3 regions of the Ruania alba genome follow, and region 3 is predicted to be linked to each of the others. Evidence: riboswitches for the same ligand, from Rfam matches in the RefSeq annotation. Region 3 holds a riboswitch; each other region holds the start of a gene.

Region 1 (5,144 bases), 320 kb from region 3:
CAGGTCGACGATCTCCGCCTCGCTCGGCACTCGCGGGGAGTGGATGTCCCACACGCCCGGGCCGATGCCGCGGGAGAACCCGGCCTCGGCCAACTCGGGCACGACCTCCATCGCGGAGCGTGCCGCCTCCAACGAGGTGACGTCGGCGCCGAGGCCGTCGATGGCATCGATCACCTCGCCGAACTCGGAGTAGCACAGGTGGGTGTGCACCTGGGTGTGCGTGGCGGCACCGGAGGTGGCCAGCCGGAACGAGCGCACCGACCAGTCCAGGTAGGCCTGGTGATCGTCGGCGCGTAGCGGCAGCAGCTCACGCAGGGCAGGCTCGTCCACCTGGATCACGCCGATCCCGGCATGCTCAAGATCGCTCACCTCGTCCCGGAGCGCGAGCGCCACCTGGTCGGCCACCTCCCCCAGCGGCAGGTCGTCACGCACGAACGACCAGGCCAGGATCGTCACCGGGCCAGTGAGCATGCCCTTGACCGGTTTGTCGGTGAGCGAGGCCGCGTACCGGGTCCACTCCACCGTCATCGGTGCCGGGCGGGAGACGTCGCCCCACAGGATCGACGGGCGGGTGCACCGCGACCCGTAGGACTGCACCCAGCCGTGCTGGGTCACGGCGAACCCGTCCAGCAGCTCGGCGAAGTACTGCACCATGTCATTGCGCTCCGGCTCCCCGTGCACGAGCACGTCCAGCCCGAGCTCGGTCTGCAGCTCGATCACCCGGCTGATCTCGCCGCGGATCACCTCGGCGTACTGCTCCTCCGTGAGCTCACCCTTACGCCGCTGCGCCCGGGCCCGGCGCAGATCGCCCGTCTGCGGGAACGACCCGATCGTGGTGGTGGGCAGCGACGGAAGGTTCAGGCGCTCCTGCTGGGCGGTCGCACGCTCGGAGGCATCCGCCCGTTCGGTGTCGGCCGCTGTCAGGGCGGCGGTCCGCCGTCGGACCTCGTCGCGGCGCACACCGAGGGCCCCAGAGCGATCCTCGCGGACGGCGCGCGACGTCGTGAACGCCTCCGGTGCGGTCTCGGGTCCGGCGGTGAGGGCCAGTACCTCGCCGACCTTCTCGTCGGCGAACGCCAGCCACGAGCGCAGCTGCTCGGGCAGGTCGGTCTCGTCGGCCACGGTGTGCGGGACGTGCAGCAGCGAGGTGGAGGTGGCCACGCTGACCGGCCCGTCGTGGGCGGCGCGCAGGTGCTGCAGCCGCTCGGCAGCGGCGTGAAGATCAGTGCGCCAGACGTTGTGGCCGTCCACCAGCCCGGCGACCAGGGTGAGGCCGCGTGCGTGGGCGAGGGCGCCGTCGTCGGGAATCTCACCCTTCACCAGATCGAGGGCGATCGCCTCCACGCCCGTGCCGGCGAGCGTGGCGAAGCGCTCCCGAAGGTCACCGTACGGGGCAGCGACGAGGATCCCGGGGCGGTCGGCGGTGGCGGCGAGAGTGCGGTAGGCGCGGTCAGCGGCCTCACCGAGCTGCGCTGCGGGGACCGCGCCGTTGTCGCTGACCAGAGCGGGTTCGTCGAGCTGCACCCAGGTGGCGCCCGCGGCCGCCAGCTCTGCGAGCAGCTGTTGGTACACGGCCACCAGCTCGTCCAGCCGGGCGAGCGGATCGGTCCCCTTGGCCAGAGCCAGCAGGGTGACCGGCCCGACGACGACCGGCCGGGTGTGCACGCCGGTCGCCTGGGCCTCGGCGAACTCCGCCACCGGCGCCGAGCCGGGCGCGTGCCGCAGGGGGGTGTCCGGACCGATCTCGGGCACCAGGTAGTGGTAGTTGGTGTCGAACCATTTGGTGAGCTCGAGCGGGGCGGTCTCGGCGTCCCCGCGGGCCAGGCGGGAGTAGTCGGCCAGGCTGATCGGGGTGGAGGCATCGATGCCGAACCGCTCGGGGATGGCACCCACGGCCACAGCGGTGCTGAGCACCTGGTCGTAGTAGCTGAAGTCGGACGGAATCGCGGCGGCCTGCGGGTCGAGGCCCAGGTCGGTCAGGTGGGTGCGGGTGCGGGTGCGGAGCGCAGCGCCGGCCTCGGCGAGATCGGCCTTGGTGGTGGCCCCGGACCAGAAGGACTCCAGGGCACGCTTCAGCTCTCGACGCGGGCCGATGCGGGGGTAACCGAGGATCGTGCTGGCGGGGAACGCGGGCAGGTGATCGGACATGACAATCTCCAGACGTGTGTCAGTAACCACCCTGCCGAGCGCAACCTTGTGCGGCTTTTGGGGAGGCAGAAGCCGCACAACGTTGCGTTCGGCGAGGTGGGGGCGGGTATCAGGCGGGTGTGACGTGGGTCAGTCGGTCAGCGCAGACCGGAGGCGTGCAGCAGGTCCAGCACGGCCCTCGAGGAGTTGAAGGTGTAGAAGTGGATGCCCGGTGCCCCGGTCTCGAGCACCTCGCGCACCAGGCGCACGCTGGCGGCGAGCCCGCGGCGGTAGGCCTCCTCCTTGTCGGCGGCCTCGTCGAGATGCTCGAGAAGCACCGGGGGCACGGCCACACCGGTGAGTTCCACCATGCGGCGGAGCCGGTTCGGGTCGGTGAGCGGGATCAGGCCCGGCACGATCGGGATGTGCACGCCGGCCGCACGTGCTGCCTGAACGAGTTCGGCGTAGTGCCTGGCGTCGTAGAACAACTGGGTGATGGCGAAGTCGGCGCCCGCGGCCTGCTTCTCCAGCAGGGCGGAGACGTCGTTCGGGCACACCACCGGGCGACCGGACTCGTCGTAGGAACCACCGGGGTAGGTAGCCACACTGATGCTGACGTCGGCGCCGTCGCTGCCGAGGTGCTCGGTGGCGAGGCGCCGCAGCAGGTGCACGAGCTGGCTCGCGCGGGTCAGGCCGTCCGGGTGCGGCCGCCAGTCGGGTTGTCCGGCCGGTGGGTCACCGCGCAGGGCGAGGAAGTCACGGACCCCGGCCTCCAGCAGTGAGCTCACGTACTCGGAGAGGTCCTCCTCGCTCGCGCCCACGCAGGTGAGGTGAGCCAGTGGCGTGACCGGGGTGCCGCTCAGGATGCGCCCGATCAGGTCACGAGAGGTGTTCCGGGTGGACCCGGAAGCCCCATAGGTGACCGAGAAGTAGTCCGGCTGAATCTCCGCCAGGGCACCGACGGTGCGGGTCAGAGTCTGCTCACCCTTCGGGGTGCGCGGTGGATAGAGCTCGAACGAGACGCACGGGTCCGGGCGAGGGCTGCGGTAGAGAGTGGCGGTCGTCATGAGCGACCGCCACGGTTCGGATGTGGGTGAATCTGTGCCTGCATAGATGACTCCATCGAACCTGGCTGTAGCACCCTTCCCCGCGGGAGGCTTCCGTTGGGGGGTTGCTGCGGCGTCCTCGAGCCAGGACTCTCAGCCGCTCTGGATGGTCTGCACTCGATGCTACCGGTCCGGGAGGGCATCTACACCGCGTATCACCGACTGAGACCACCCGTCCATGGCATGCGGCAACACCAGCACCCGAAGATCAAACGTCGATCTGGCTACCACGCAGCAGGCAAAACGACGTTTGATTTCGGGATTGGGCGCCGATCCAGAGAGTGCTCGGGGTGGCGGCCGCCCCGGTGTCGGTGCTCGGGTGCAGACTCGGGAGCAAGCGCAGCACGCAGGAAGGAACGCGGAATGGCACGCACGGACCGTCTGCATGAGAACCTCACCCTGGCGGGTGCGCGCGACGAGCGAGACGCCGTCCTGGCGGCACTGGCCGACGCCGAATGGCTCGACCACGCCGGCACGGCCGGGCTGGATACCCGGGAGATGGCACTGCTGGACGATCTGGGCGCGCTGGACGCGCTGCTCTCCGAGAGCCGTCGCAGTGCGTGACACGGCCGAGCCCGAGACGCGCGCCGTGGCCGAACCGGCGCATGCAGGTTCGGCCACGGCCGCCCGGTAGTAGGCACCCCGGTCGCAGGGCGCCACGCGTCACGCCCGGATGCGTGGGCTACAGGTGTGCGCGCAGGTCGGTCACGATCGCCGTGAGGTGCTCTCGCGCCGCGTCATCGTCGATCTGCTCCACCACGTCCACCGCACGGTCCAGCGCACGGTCGGCCTGCCGCCCCTGACCTCGATCTGCGAAGCGTTCCGCCGAGTTCAGCTGCGCTCTGATCCGCCGGTACTCGGCTGTGCCGATTGAACCGTCCGCGTCGTAATCGTCGAGGTGTTGCCGCGCGGCATCGTAGGGAGCCGCCGGTTCCGGTTCCCTACCGTCATCCTCGACCACGAGCAGGCCCATGAAGACGAAGTCCGGCAGCACGACGCTGCAGATCCCGTCACTGACTTCCACGTCCAGGACAGTCTCCGTCAGCACCTCGGTCACCTGAGCAGGCGCCGGGAGCCCGATCCCCGCCCGCCACGTCACGCGGACGCCCGATGCCGGCGGTCCGACCGGGTTCTCTTCCCCGGGAGGCACACCGCCGCCGGAGTTCGTCTGGAACCAGGTGAGGTCATTGGTCACCGCGACGACCAGAGCACCGTCCGACCGCGAATAGGCCAAGGCGTACGAGTCCTGCGGACGCTCGGCTACGACGACTGGAGCGTCGGACAACTGATCCGCGACCACAGCTCGGAACGCGTCCTCTGCGTCGCCGGTGGCCGCCGGGTCGCTCCACGGCCATGACGGGTCGTTCACCACGACCGTGCCACCAGATGCCGCGAACGCATCCACGGATGCCTGCTGCTCGGCCGTCAGTTCATCGGGATTGGTCAAGACCAGAAGCTGATAGTCGTCCAACTCCCCGTTCGCCAGCTGGTGGTCGTTCACCACGCCGACCGGCACACCGGCCCGGGTGAGCACCCGATAGGCACCGGTCAGTGGCCACATCACCTCCTCCCACGCTTGTCGGTAGTCCCCAGCGCGGGCCTCGCGGCTCTCCTCCGCGAAGTGGCACGCTGCCCATCGCAGCGGTTGAGTGCCGGCGAAGTGCGGAGACAGGCGCGCTCCGAAGTCGAATGCCTCGCGCGCGGCCTCGATCGTGGTCTTCCCACGCGGCTGGTTGATCCCGAGCAGCACCGCCGGGTGAACATCGACGTTGGCTACACATCCATGAGAGACCAGATGCGCGACCATGGCAAGGGCGTGGTCGGTGTTCGGCACTCCCGTCGTCCACACATGGGAGGGGCGGCCATTCGCTGCACCGTTGACCACGGCCCAACCGAGCGCCTGGCTCACGT
Region 2 (5,144 bases), on a different contig from region 3:
ACGGGAGAGGAGCGGTGCCGCATGCTCCTGAACCGGGGGACGGCCCACCTGAGCGTCGCCGCCTACGAGGCTGCTCGGCGGGACTTCGAGGAAGGCACCCGAGGCTCGAACGCCGTCTCGGCGGCCAAGAGTGCCCACAACCTCGGCTACCTGCACCTGCTCCGCGGCGAACTGGTGGACGCACTCCGGTGGATGGACCGCGCGCGCCCCGACCTCGCCGAGCTCGGCACGTCCGTGACCGCGACCCTCGACATCGACCGGGCCACGGCGCTGGACGCGGCCGGCCTGCGTGGTGAAGCAGTGGCGCTGCTGCGCGATGTGGCGGCGCGCCTGCATGGCAGCGGGCTGTGGCGGCTCCAAGCCGATGTCGACCTGCACCTGGCTCGCCAGCTCGGCGACGACGAGTCGCTGGGAGCCGCTGAGCGCGCGGTGCGTCGCAACCGTGAGCACGGCAACGCCGTCGATGCCGACGAGGCGCGCGCGGTGGTCATGCTCAGCAGGTGCCGCAGCGCGAGGCCACCGAGCCCGCACAGCGTGGAGACTCTCGCCGACCGGCTGGAGCGGGCCGGACGCCGGCACACGGCGACCGCGCTGCGGATGCGCGCCGCCGGCCTGCGCGGGGCAGAGCCCCGGCTCCCGGACAGTGAGGAGCCGCTGACCGTCCGCCTGCTTGCCGGTGAGGTCGCGGCTGAGGTGGCGTTGCGAGCCGGCGACACCGATGCGGCTCTGAGTGCGGCAGCGGCTGCGATCGACGAGCTCGACCGGTGGCAGCGCGGAATCGGCAGCCTCGAGCTGCAGTCGGTGAGCCGGCGGTTGGGGGCGCGGGTGATCAGGCTCGGCCAACGCGCCGCACATCTGAGCGGGGATCCTCAGGACCTGCTCACCTGGTCCGAGCGAGCTCGTGAGCTGGTGGCTCGCGTTCCTGCCACCCGACCGCCGGAGGAACTCGGCAACCTGCTGGCCGACTTGCGCCAACTCGGTCCGGACGGTGATCCCGCCGCGCGGTTGCAGCTGGTCGCCCAGATCCGCCACGGACGGTGGTTGGCCGCAGCGGATCTTCCGACTGGTGCGCTCGTCACGGTGCAGGCGGTGCGTGAACGGGCGGCGGGAGAACGAGCCGGACGCTACGTGACACTGATGGAGATCGAGGGCCGCCTCATCGCCCTCACGCTCGGCGACCGCGAGGAGATCCTCGACCTCGGCGAGTGGGCACACATGGCGCGCCTCCTCGGGGGTCTCAGCGCGGACCTGACGATGGCAGCACAGCTCGCGACCCCCGTGGTGCGGGCCGCTCTCCAGGAGCGGATCGAGGCGTTCGACCACATCCTCGAGCCCGCGCTATGCGGGGCGTCCTCGCTCGTCGTCACCGCCCCGGCGGTGATGGCTCGGATGCCGTGGGGCCAGCTGCCGAGCACTGCGGACGTCCCGGTGACCGTGCCGACCTCGGCGAGCGCCTGGCTGCGCAACGGCGATCGGCACGACCCGATCGGCGACGTCGGAGTCGTCGTCGGGCCCGGTACCCGCACCGGAAGCGCGGAGGCGGACGTGGTGCGCCAGCGATGGCACACGCACACGGTGACGGCAGGGGACCGGTGCCACGACGCCGAGGCCCTCGCTGCGGACGTGGATCTGCTGCATGTGAGCGCCCACGGTCAGGACCGGGAGGCGCACCCACTGTTCGCCTCCTTGCAGCTGACCGACGGCGACCTGTTCGGACACGACGTCGAGCTCTTCGGTCGGGTGCCGCCCGTGGTGGTCCTCTCCGCGTGCGGGGCAGCCGGTGGCTCGCTCGGGATGGCGCGGGCGTGGCTGCACGCGGGAGCGCGCACTGTGGTGGCGGCGCCGGCCGACATCGCCGAGACGGCCGCGCTCGAGCGATTCTCCCGGCTGCACGAGTTGCTCGCCGGCGGGCGCAGCCCGGCCGAGGCGGTCGCGACGGCGTTCGGTGGCGACGCGCTCGACTGTGCCGTGCAGTGCTACGGCACCGGGTGATCTGTGACGTCTCTCACGTCTCACGATTTGGTTGACACGTCATCCAAACCGTCCGTAGAGTACTGACCAAGGTCTTGAGTGTCAGCGAGACGGCCCCGGCCAGCTGACCGGCAACCCTCCTGTGCGGTGGGGTGCCCCGGGTGACGACCTGGCCCCGGCCAACTGGTGCGGGGCAAGCGCAGCACCGCAGATGCGGTGAACGAGAGAAGGACACCTCAGCAGATGATCCAGGACTGGACCACAGTGCCCGAACGGCCCGCACTGAGCGTCACCCCCTGTGTCATGTGCTGTTGTCGCATGCCGGCCTGAGCCGAGCTCCATCCGATGTCTCGGGCGTTCTTGCCCCTTCGGCATCACCCTCGGTCCCCAGGTGCACACCTGCCGGTGGCGTGACACCACCAGCGTGCATCAGGCGATCGAGCCCCCGGCCTCTCGCTGAAAAGGACACTTCCCATGTCTGCTGCATCCGCTGCTCGTCCCACCTCCCTGATCGCCCTCGATCTCTCCGGCGCCGGCGCACCGCGCGAATGGCGCCGCGCTGAGGACTCCGACGCCGAGTCCTTCATCATGGGTCGCCTCGCCGGGCTCGCCTCCCTCGCCGACAAGGGCGGGGTCGACGTGCTGGCCTTGGACGAGACCTTCCACGCCGCCGGCCAGCGTCGCCGGGACGACTGGCTCGACGGCGCCGTCGCCGCCTCCCGCCTCTCCCGGCACACCTCCTCGGCCACCCTGGTGGCGACGGTGCCGCTGACCGGGAGCCGCCCGGACCACGTCGGCGGAGCGGTCGCCAGCGTGCACCGCGCCTCGGCCGGTCGTGCCGGCTGGCAGCTTGAGGTCGCCGAGTCCGGCACGCGTAGCCTGCGCGCGGTCGAGTCCGTGATCGGCACGTGGCCCACGACGGCGGAGCGCACCAGTGCCACGACCCGCCCCCAGGTGGTGGTTCCGGTGCGTACCCCAGTGGACGGTGAGCTCGCCGCCGCGCGCGGCGACATCGCCCGGATCAGCGTGGCCACCTTCGAGGAGGCCCGGGCCGCCCGGACCGCGATCCGTGAGGCTGCCGCCGAGTGGGGCCGCGACCCCGACGATGTGCAGGTGCTCGTCGATGTGCACGCCGTGATCTCCGCCGACGCCCCGAGTGCGCGGGCTCGATGGGACCTGCTCACCTCGCTGGAGACCCAGCCGCGACAGGTGCCGCTGCGCTCGATCGGAACCGCGACCGACCTCGCCGACCTGTGGGCCACCTGGGTACACGGGGAGCCGCCGACGGGTTCACCGTGATCCCCGCCTCGGTGCCCACCGACGTGGTCGCACTGGTGCAGGAGGTCATCCCGCAGCTGGAGGCCCGCGGACTGCGCAAGCCGCGCACCGCCGCGGTGGACACGGCGCCGGCACGTCGCACGACTCGCCGCACTCCGGCACGTCAGCGCAGCCACGCCACCGCCTGACCAGAATCCGACGTCGACCTGGAGGTCGTGGCGCCTCGGTGTGAGGCGGGCGACAGCCGGCCGACGTCGGATTCTGCGGATCAGGGCGTAGCATTGCTGCTGCGGTCGGGCTTCGGCGTCGACCAGGGCATGGCGCGCACCAGCGGTGGGGTGGTGCGCACACCGTCGCACCCTGGAGCATGAATGTCCCCGCTGAGTTCCTACCGGAACCTGTTCTCCCTCACCGGCGCGATCTACGTGATCATCGCCTTCCTCGCCCGCCTCCCGCTGGCGATGTCGCAGATCGGTGCGCTGCTGCTGGTCTCAGCGGTGACCGGTTCCTACGGTGCCGGTGGTGCCGCGGCCGGTGCGACCGCCGTCGTGAACGCGGTGGCCTCCCCACTGGCCGGTGCGCTCACCGACCGGGTGGGACAGCGCCGGGTGCTGCTCGTGCAGTCGGTGGTGGGCGCCGCCGGACTGATCTGGCTCGTGCTCGCTGCCGCGAGCTACACCTCGGGCGAAGCGTGGTGGCCGCTCGTGCTGATCGCGGGTGCCAGCGGCGCGTTCCTGCCTCAGGTCGGGACGATGGCGCGGGTGCGATGGCGCCCGATCGCACGACGTTCGGGCAGGGCGGAGCAGCGGATGGTCGATGCAGCCTTCTCCTACGAGGGCGCAGCCGACGAGGCCAGCTTCGTGCTCGGGCCGGCCCTGGTCGGGGTGGTGGCGGCGATTCTGAACCCGTCTGCGGCGTTGATCACCGCTGGTGTGCTGCTCGGCGTGTTCGGGCTGTGGTTCGCCCTGCACCCCACGGCCACGGTGGTGCCGAAGCCGGACCGTTCGGTCGCTGCGGTGCGGTTGCCGGCGGTGCTGTTCGTGCTGGTGTTCGCCCAGCTCACAATCGGGATGATCTTCGGGTCGGTCCAGGCGGGGGCTTCGGTGCTCGCCACCGAGGCGGGGGAGCCGGGCCTGACTGGTCTGCTGCACGCGTTGCTCGGGATCGGTTCGGTGACGGCCGGTCTGGCCGTCGTCGCGGTGCCCGAGGCGTTCCGGTACGAGAATCGACTGCGTCTGTTCACGGTTGCTCTGGCGGTACTGAGCCTGCCGCTGCTGCTGGTGTCCTCCATCGGCGGGCTCGTCCCGGTGCTGGTCGTCCTCGGCCTCGCCGTCGCCCCCTCGATGATCACCACCTTCACCCTGGCTGAGCGGATCAGTCCGCCGAGCCGGCTCGGTGCCGCGATGACGTTGCTCGCCGCTGCGACCGGCCTCGGGTACGCGATCGGCTCGAGCGCGGCCGGGCGGCTCGCCGACTGGGGCGGGTACACCCCGGCCTTCGCCGTCACGATCGTGGGGGCGTCTTCAGCCGCGATCATCTCGCTGGCCGGTGCGCGAGCCCTCCGTCGAGCGCAGAGCACCAGGCTCCCGCGCGAAGCGACCAGCTGAGTCGACGGTGATGCGTCAGGCCCCGCGATATGGGCACCTCACCCGACGTATCACCGTCGTCCCGGTCGCGGCGAGTGAGTGCCGGCGGGTCGTATCCTGGCGGGATGAGCGTGGATACTCAGGACCCGACCCAGGTCACGGACGAGCAGGCGACTGCTGGTGTCGGTGACCTTGCCCGTGCTGCGAAGGGTGCCGCCCGGACGCTGCGCAACGCCACCAGTGCCACCAAGGACGCTGCGCTGCATACGCTGGCCGACGCACTGGAAGCAGAGCAGGCCACCATCCTGG
Region 3 (5,144 bases):
GAGCCGGTCACTGACGGCGGCAGCGTCAGCGGCCGGCGCACTGCTCGTCGGTCCCGCGGAGGCTGTCCCGATGCTCACCGAGGCCGTGCAGGCTTTCGACGCGGAGGGGTTGCGCTTCGACGAGGCGCACACGCGCCTCGCGCTCGCCGAAGCGCTCGCAGCCACCGGGGACAGGAGCGCTTCCCGGCGCCATCTCAGCCACGCGCTGCAGGTGCTCTCGGAACTGTCAGCCGGGGATGACCTCGCCCGTGCCCGCCGGCTCGTGCGCGCCCTCGACCTTCCCGGGGCCAGCCCCCTGACGGCTCGGGAGCGTGAGGTGCTCACCCTGGTGGCGCGCGGGATGAGCAACGCGGAGATCGCGGCTGCCCTCGTCCTGAGCGAGCACACGGTGCATCGTCACGTGGCGAACATCCTCACCAAGCTCGGGCAGACCTCACGGACGGGTGCCGCCACCCACGGGCTGCACACCGGCCTGATCTGAGAATCGCACGTCAATCTGGTTGTTGCGCCTGCCCGACTCAATCGCCAGATCGACGTTTCATTTCAGAAGGTGCGCAGTGCCTGGGTCAGGTCCGCCTGCAGGTCCGCCACCTCTTCCAGCCCCACCGAGAGGCGCACCGTGGAGTCGGTGATCCCGACGGCGTAACGCTCCTCCCGGGCGATCTTGGAGTGGGTGGTGGTGGCTGGGTGGGTGATGAGCGACTTCGCGTCGCCCAGGTTGTTCGAGATGTCCACCAACTGCAGGGAGTCGAGGAAGGCGAAACTGCGGGTCTTGATCTCCTCCGGGGAGCCGTCAATGTCCAGGTCCAGGGTGACCACGGTGCCTCCGCCGGTCATCTGTTCCTTCGCCAGGGCCACCTGAGGGTGGGAGTCCAGGAAGGGGTAGCGCACCCCGCGCACCCTCGGCCGGCTCTCCAACCACTGCGCCATCTCCAGCGCGGCGGCGGTCTGTGCCCGCACCCGCACCGCGAGCGTCTCCAGGCCCTTGAGCAGCACCCAGGCGTTGAACGGGCTCAACGAGGGGCCGGTGTTGCGGATCATCTGCTTCACCGGGCCCTCCACATAGTCCCGGGGCCCGAGAATCGCACCGCCGAGCACCCGGCCCTGGCCGTCGATGTGCTTGGTGGCCGAGTACACCACCACGTCCACACCGAACTCGAGCGGCTTCTGCAGGATCGGGGTAGCGAACACATTGTCGAGGATCACCGTGGCACCGGCGGCGTGCGCGAGCTCGGTCACCGCCGCCACATCCACGATGTCCTGCATCGGGTTCGAGGGAGTCTCGAAGAGCACCACATCGGCCGGGGTGGCCAGCGCGGCCTGCCATTCCTCGATGCGGTGGGCGTTGACGTAGTCGACCGTGACGCCCCACTTGCCGAGGATGTCGTTGAGCACCACGAAGGTGGACCCGAACAGCGCGTTCCCGGCCACGATCCGGCTGCCCGAGGAGACCAGCGCCGCGAGCGAGGTGAACACGGCGGACATGCCGGTCGCCGTCGAGAAGCACGCCTCGGCGCCCTCGATCAGGCGCAGGCGCTCCTCGAACGCGGAGACGGTGGGGTTGCCGTACCGGGAGTAGATGAACCGGTCGGCCTCACCGAGGAAGGCCGCCTCGGCGTCGGCCGCTCGGTCGTAGGTGTACCCCTGGGTGAGGAACAGTGGCTCGGAGGTCTCCCGGAACTCGGTGCGCTGCTGACCGCCGCGGACGGCGAGCGTGGCCGGGCCGAGCCCGTCGGGCAGGGACGACTGCGGGCGGGGATCACTCACTGAATTTCCCCGCTCAGCTCTGCACCCAGGGCAGCCCGTCCGCGCGCCACCCCTTGAACCCGCGGTGCCCCTCGGTGTCGGTGGGGCCCTCGAACCCGTCGGTCACGTTGTAGGCCGGGCCGAAGCCCGCAGCGGTCGCGGCCTCGGCGGCGGCGATGGAGCGCTGCCCGGAGCGGCAGATGAACACCAGCGGCTTCCCGTCGCCGGGCTCGTACCCGGCCTCGGTGAGCTGGTCGATGAAGCGGGCGTTGCGGGCGCCGTCGGGGAAGGTGTTCCACTCCACCAGCGCGGTGGGCCGGTCGATCGGCCGGGTGTTCGGTACGCCCACGAACGACCACTCGGCGCGGGTGCGCACGTCCACCAGCGCAGCGTCGGAATGGTCGATCAGGAACTGCCAGGCGTCCGTCGGGGTGAGGTCTCCTGCGTACGTCATATCTCCTCCATCGGGTTCTGGCGGTAGCACCGGAGTGGTTGCTGCAGCGTCATCGAGCCAGATCTCTCAGCTGCTCTGGATGGGTCCCGAGCATGGTAGGCGCCGATGCGCGGACCTGTCACGTCAGGTCACATCGCGGGCAGCGAGTCTGACACACCACCGGCAGAGTGACACACCGCCGTCGGTGGGTCAGACGGGCCACGGTGGTTCCCACGATCGTGCAACACCGGCCGCCGTCGGAACACACACCACATGAGAGGAGCGGAGGGCACGCATGCGCAACGCAGGACTGATGACCATGGCGGGGTGCGCCGTCGGCGTGCTCGTCCTGACCGCCTGCGGGCAGACGGCCCCGGATGCTGGGACTGCCGCTCCCGGGGCCGGCGCGGCCGACGGTCTCCCGGCGTGTGAAACGGCGGAGGTGCTGCGCGCACCGGAGGGGGACTACCGCGACGAGCCCGTGTACGTGGGCAACGACCAACCGGTGGAGCAGGTGCAGGCATGGGCGCTCGACCTGCCGGGGTTCGCCGGGGTGTGGATCGACCGCGAGCGCAACGGCTGGGTCACGGTGGCGTTCACCGAGGACGTCGACCAGCGCCGTGCCGAGGCCGCGGAGCAGTTCCCCGATGAGGGTGTGGCGGTGGTCGCGGCCGAGCACACCGAAGCCGAGTTGACCGCACTGGCCGATCGCATCCATACCGAGACACCCGAGGGCGTGCTGTTGAGCTCGGGGTGGCGATCGACCGCGGGGGGTGTCGGTGGAGGTGACGGCGCTCACCGAGGAGAACCTCACGGCGCTGGAGCCGTTCGCGACTGAACCGATCTGTGTCTCCGGCCGCCACCCGGCCGACATCGTGCCGGCCGGCGATCAGCCGACCGAGGGTGAGGGCTGGCGCCTCCTCGGCGACGAGCACACCGGTGAGGTCTACCGCACCGGAGTGGCCACCACTCTCGCCCAGTACGAGCAGCTTTGGGACCGCGCAGGGATGAGCGGTGAGCGTCCGGAGGTGAGCTTCACCGACGAGATCGTGGTGTGGTTCGGGGCGATGTACGGCTCCAGCTGCCCGATCCGGCTCGACGGGGTGGCCGTGACCGATGGCGTGCTGCACGGGCAGATCGTGGTCCCCGGCAGCCCCGGTGCCTGCACCGACGACGCCAACCCGCACTCCTACCTGGTGGCGGTGGAGCGGGCGATGCTGCCGGCCGGCCCGTTCCACGTGCAGCTCAGCGCCGACCACCCGCCGGCCGGGGTCCCCGAGGAACGCACCGTGGTGGACGTGGGCCTGCGGGAGCCGGGCAGCACCGCCACCGACGACCAGCTCGGCACCGACGAGAACCTCATCGACGCCGCCGACGAGCCACAGCCGGCCGGACCGGGCGGGGTGATCGAACCCGGCTATCCCTGGCCCTACCGGCTCGAGCTGGGCACCGCGTGCGGGATCTCCCGGCTCGGCCCGCTCAACGGGGTCACCTGGGTGACCGACACTCGGGACCTGCCCGCCGCGTGGGAGGCGGCGCGCGAGGGCGAGACCGTGGTGGTGGAGGTCCTGCTGACCGAGCGCACCAGCGCCGGTGGGCCGTCCCTGACGGCGACCGTGGGCGCGGACGACGTGGCCTACCGGCCGCTCCGGTCCGGCGACCCCGCCGACTGCTGAGCCACTCGGGCGTACGGCCCCGGCGGAGGGCACCACCGGAGCCGCTGTCCTATGCTCACCGGATGGCCCTGCTGCGTGCGCCGAACCAGTTCTCGCCGGCCCCGGCGGGCGGTCCGACGACGCCGTCGTGCTGCGGGTGCTGCTGTTGCTGCTGCTGCGCAGGCACAGCGGTGGCGGCCTCGGTGGCACTGCCGTTGCTGCTTGCCCAGATCACCCGGCCGGGCGAGCCGCCGAGCCCGCCGGCGCCGTCCGAGGTGCCGGCGCCGTACCCCACCCCACCGGTCCACCCGGTCGCGGCGCCGGAACCACGGCCCGGCCGCACCGGTGGGCTCGTGATGGCCGCGCTCGCACTGCCGCTCGGCATCGCCGTCGCGCTGCTGGGCTTCGCGACAGACGACTCGTCCGGCATCATGATCACGGCCACCCTCGGTCTGCTGCTCACGGCCGGCCTGGCGATCGGCGGGTATCGGCTCGCCGGGGCATCCGGCCCGGCCGCGGTCGCGGTGCCCCTGCTGGTGCTCGCCGTCGGCGCAGGCGTGTTTGTCGCCGAGGTCGCGTTGTGGCTGCTGCTCTTCAACGAGGAGAGCGCCGTACTCGCGATCATCGGCATCGTCGCCATCCCCGTCCTGACGATCGCGGGGATCCTCGGTATCAGTGCCGCGCTGCGCAAACAGCGCGCCGGCCGATGACGACGCCCGCCAGTGACCGTCCGGTCGTCGGCGCACCCGGGTGGCGGCTGAGCGACGAGGGCGGCTACCTGGTGGCCACCGCCGGGCCGGACGAGGTGTGGGTGGTCGACGACGTTCCCGGCACGATCGCCGACGAGCTGGCCGCGTGCTGGTCACCGGAGCCGCCCACACCTGCCGGCCTCTCCCCCGCCGCCCGCCTCGCCGTGGAGCAGCTGCGCGCGATCGGGATGTTCGGCACACCCGTCACGCTCAGCCCGCTCACACTCGCCCTGGCGTTCGCGGGTGCCGACTCCCCCGACTTCCGCACGGCGTTCGCCGGGCTCTGCCACACCCAGGGCTGGCAGCTCAGCCAGGACCGGCCCGACGGCGGTCCACCCGGCGCCGCGGACGTCGTCACCGTCGTGGTGCGCACCACTGCCACGATGCAGGCGACGGCGGAGCTCACCTCCCCGTTGGTGCGTTCCGGTGCGCTGCACGTGCTGTGCGACCTGTCCTCGGCGCACACGGTCGCCCTCGGCCCGTTCGTGGCGCCGGGGCACAGCGCCTGCGTCGGATGCCTCGCCGGCCGGGTGCAGAGCAGGTGGGGTGATCCGGCACCAC

The links. A riboswitch is a leader RNA that binds a small molecule or an ion and turns the genes downstream of it on or off. The one in region 3 is predicted to bind S-adenosylmethionine.
Region 1: another riboswitch for S-adenosylmethionine. It lies ahead of BLU77_RS15850 (methylenetetrahydrofolate reductase); the one in region 3 lies ahead of BLU77_RS17170 (rhodanese-like domain-containing protein).
Region 2: another riboswitch for S-adenosylmethionine. It lies ahead of BLU77_RS09370 (LLM class oxidoreductase); the one in region 3 lies ahead of BLU77_RS17170 (rhodanese-like domain-containing protein).

The regions. Positions count from the first base shown of each region.
Region 1 is NZ_FNTX01000002.1:1,187,699-1,192,842, reverse strand. Features, by position in the region: gene metE (5-methyltetrahydropteroyltriglutamate--homocysteine S-methyltransferase) at 1-2,148, opposite strand, end outside; gene BLU77_RS15850 (methylenetetrahydrofolate reductase) at 2,286-3,194, opposite strand; SAM riboswitch class I at 3,244-3,346, opposite strand; gene BLU77_RS15845 (hypothetical protein) at 3,597-3,797, shown strand; gene BLU77_RS15840 (alpha-amylase family protein) at 3,916-5,144, opposite strand, start outside.
Region 2 is NZ_FNTX01000001.1:2,033,534-2,038,677, reverse strand. Features, by position in the region: gene BLU77_RS09375 (CHAT domain-containing protein) at 1-1,992, shown strand, start outside; SAM riboswitch class IV at 2,063-2,177, shown strand; gene BLU77_RS09370 (LLM class oxidoreductase) at 2,446-3,270, shown strand; gene BLU77_RS22025 (hypothetical protein) at 3,282-3,437, shown strand; gene BLU77_RS09360 (MFS transporter) at 3,621-4,856, shown strand; gene BLU77_RS09355 (glutamate-5-semialdehyde dehydrogenase) at 4,961-5,144, shown strand, end outside.
Region 3 is NZ_FNTX01000002.1:1,511,443-1,516,586, reverse strand. Features, by position in the region: gene BLU77_RS22970 (response regulator transcription factor) at 1-481, shown strand, start outside; gene BLU77_RS17175 (O-succinylhomoserine sulfhydrylase) at 544-1,767, opposite strand; gene BLU77_RS17170 (rhodanese-like domain-containing protein) at 1,781-2,200, opposite strand; SAM riboswitch class I at 2,205-2,286, opposite strand; gene BLU77_RS17165 (hypothetical protein) at 2,475-3,017, shown strand; gene BLU77_RS17160 (hypothetical protein) at 2,965-3,855, shown strand; gene BLU77_RS17155 (hypothetical protein) at 3,911-4,177, opposite strand; gene BLU77_RS17150 (hypothetical protein) at 4,191-4,544, shown strand; gene BLU77_RS22210 (TOMM precursor leader peptide-binding protein) at 4,541-5,144, shown strand, end outside.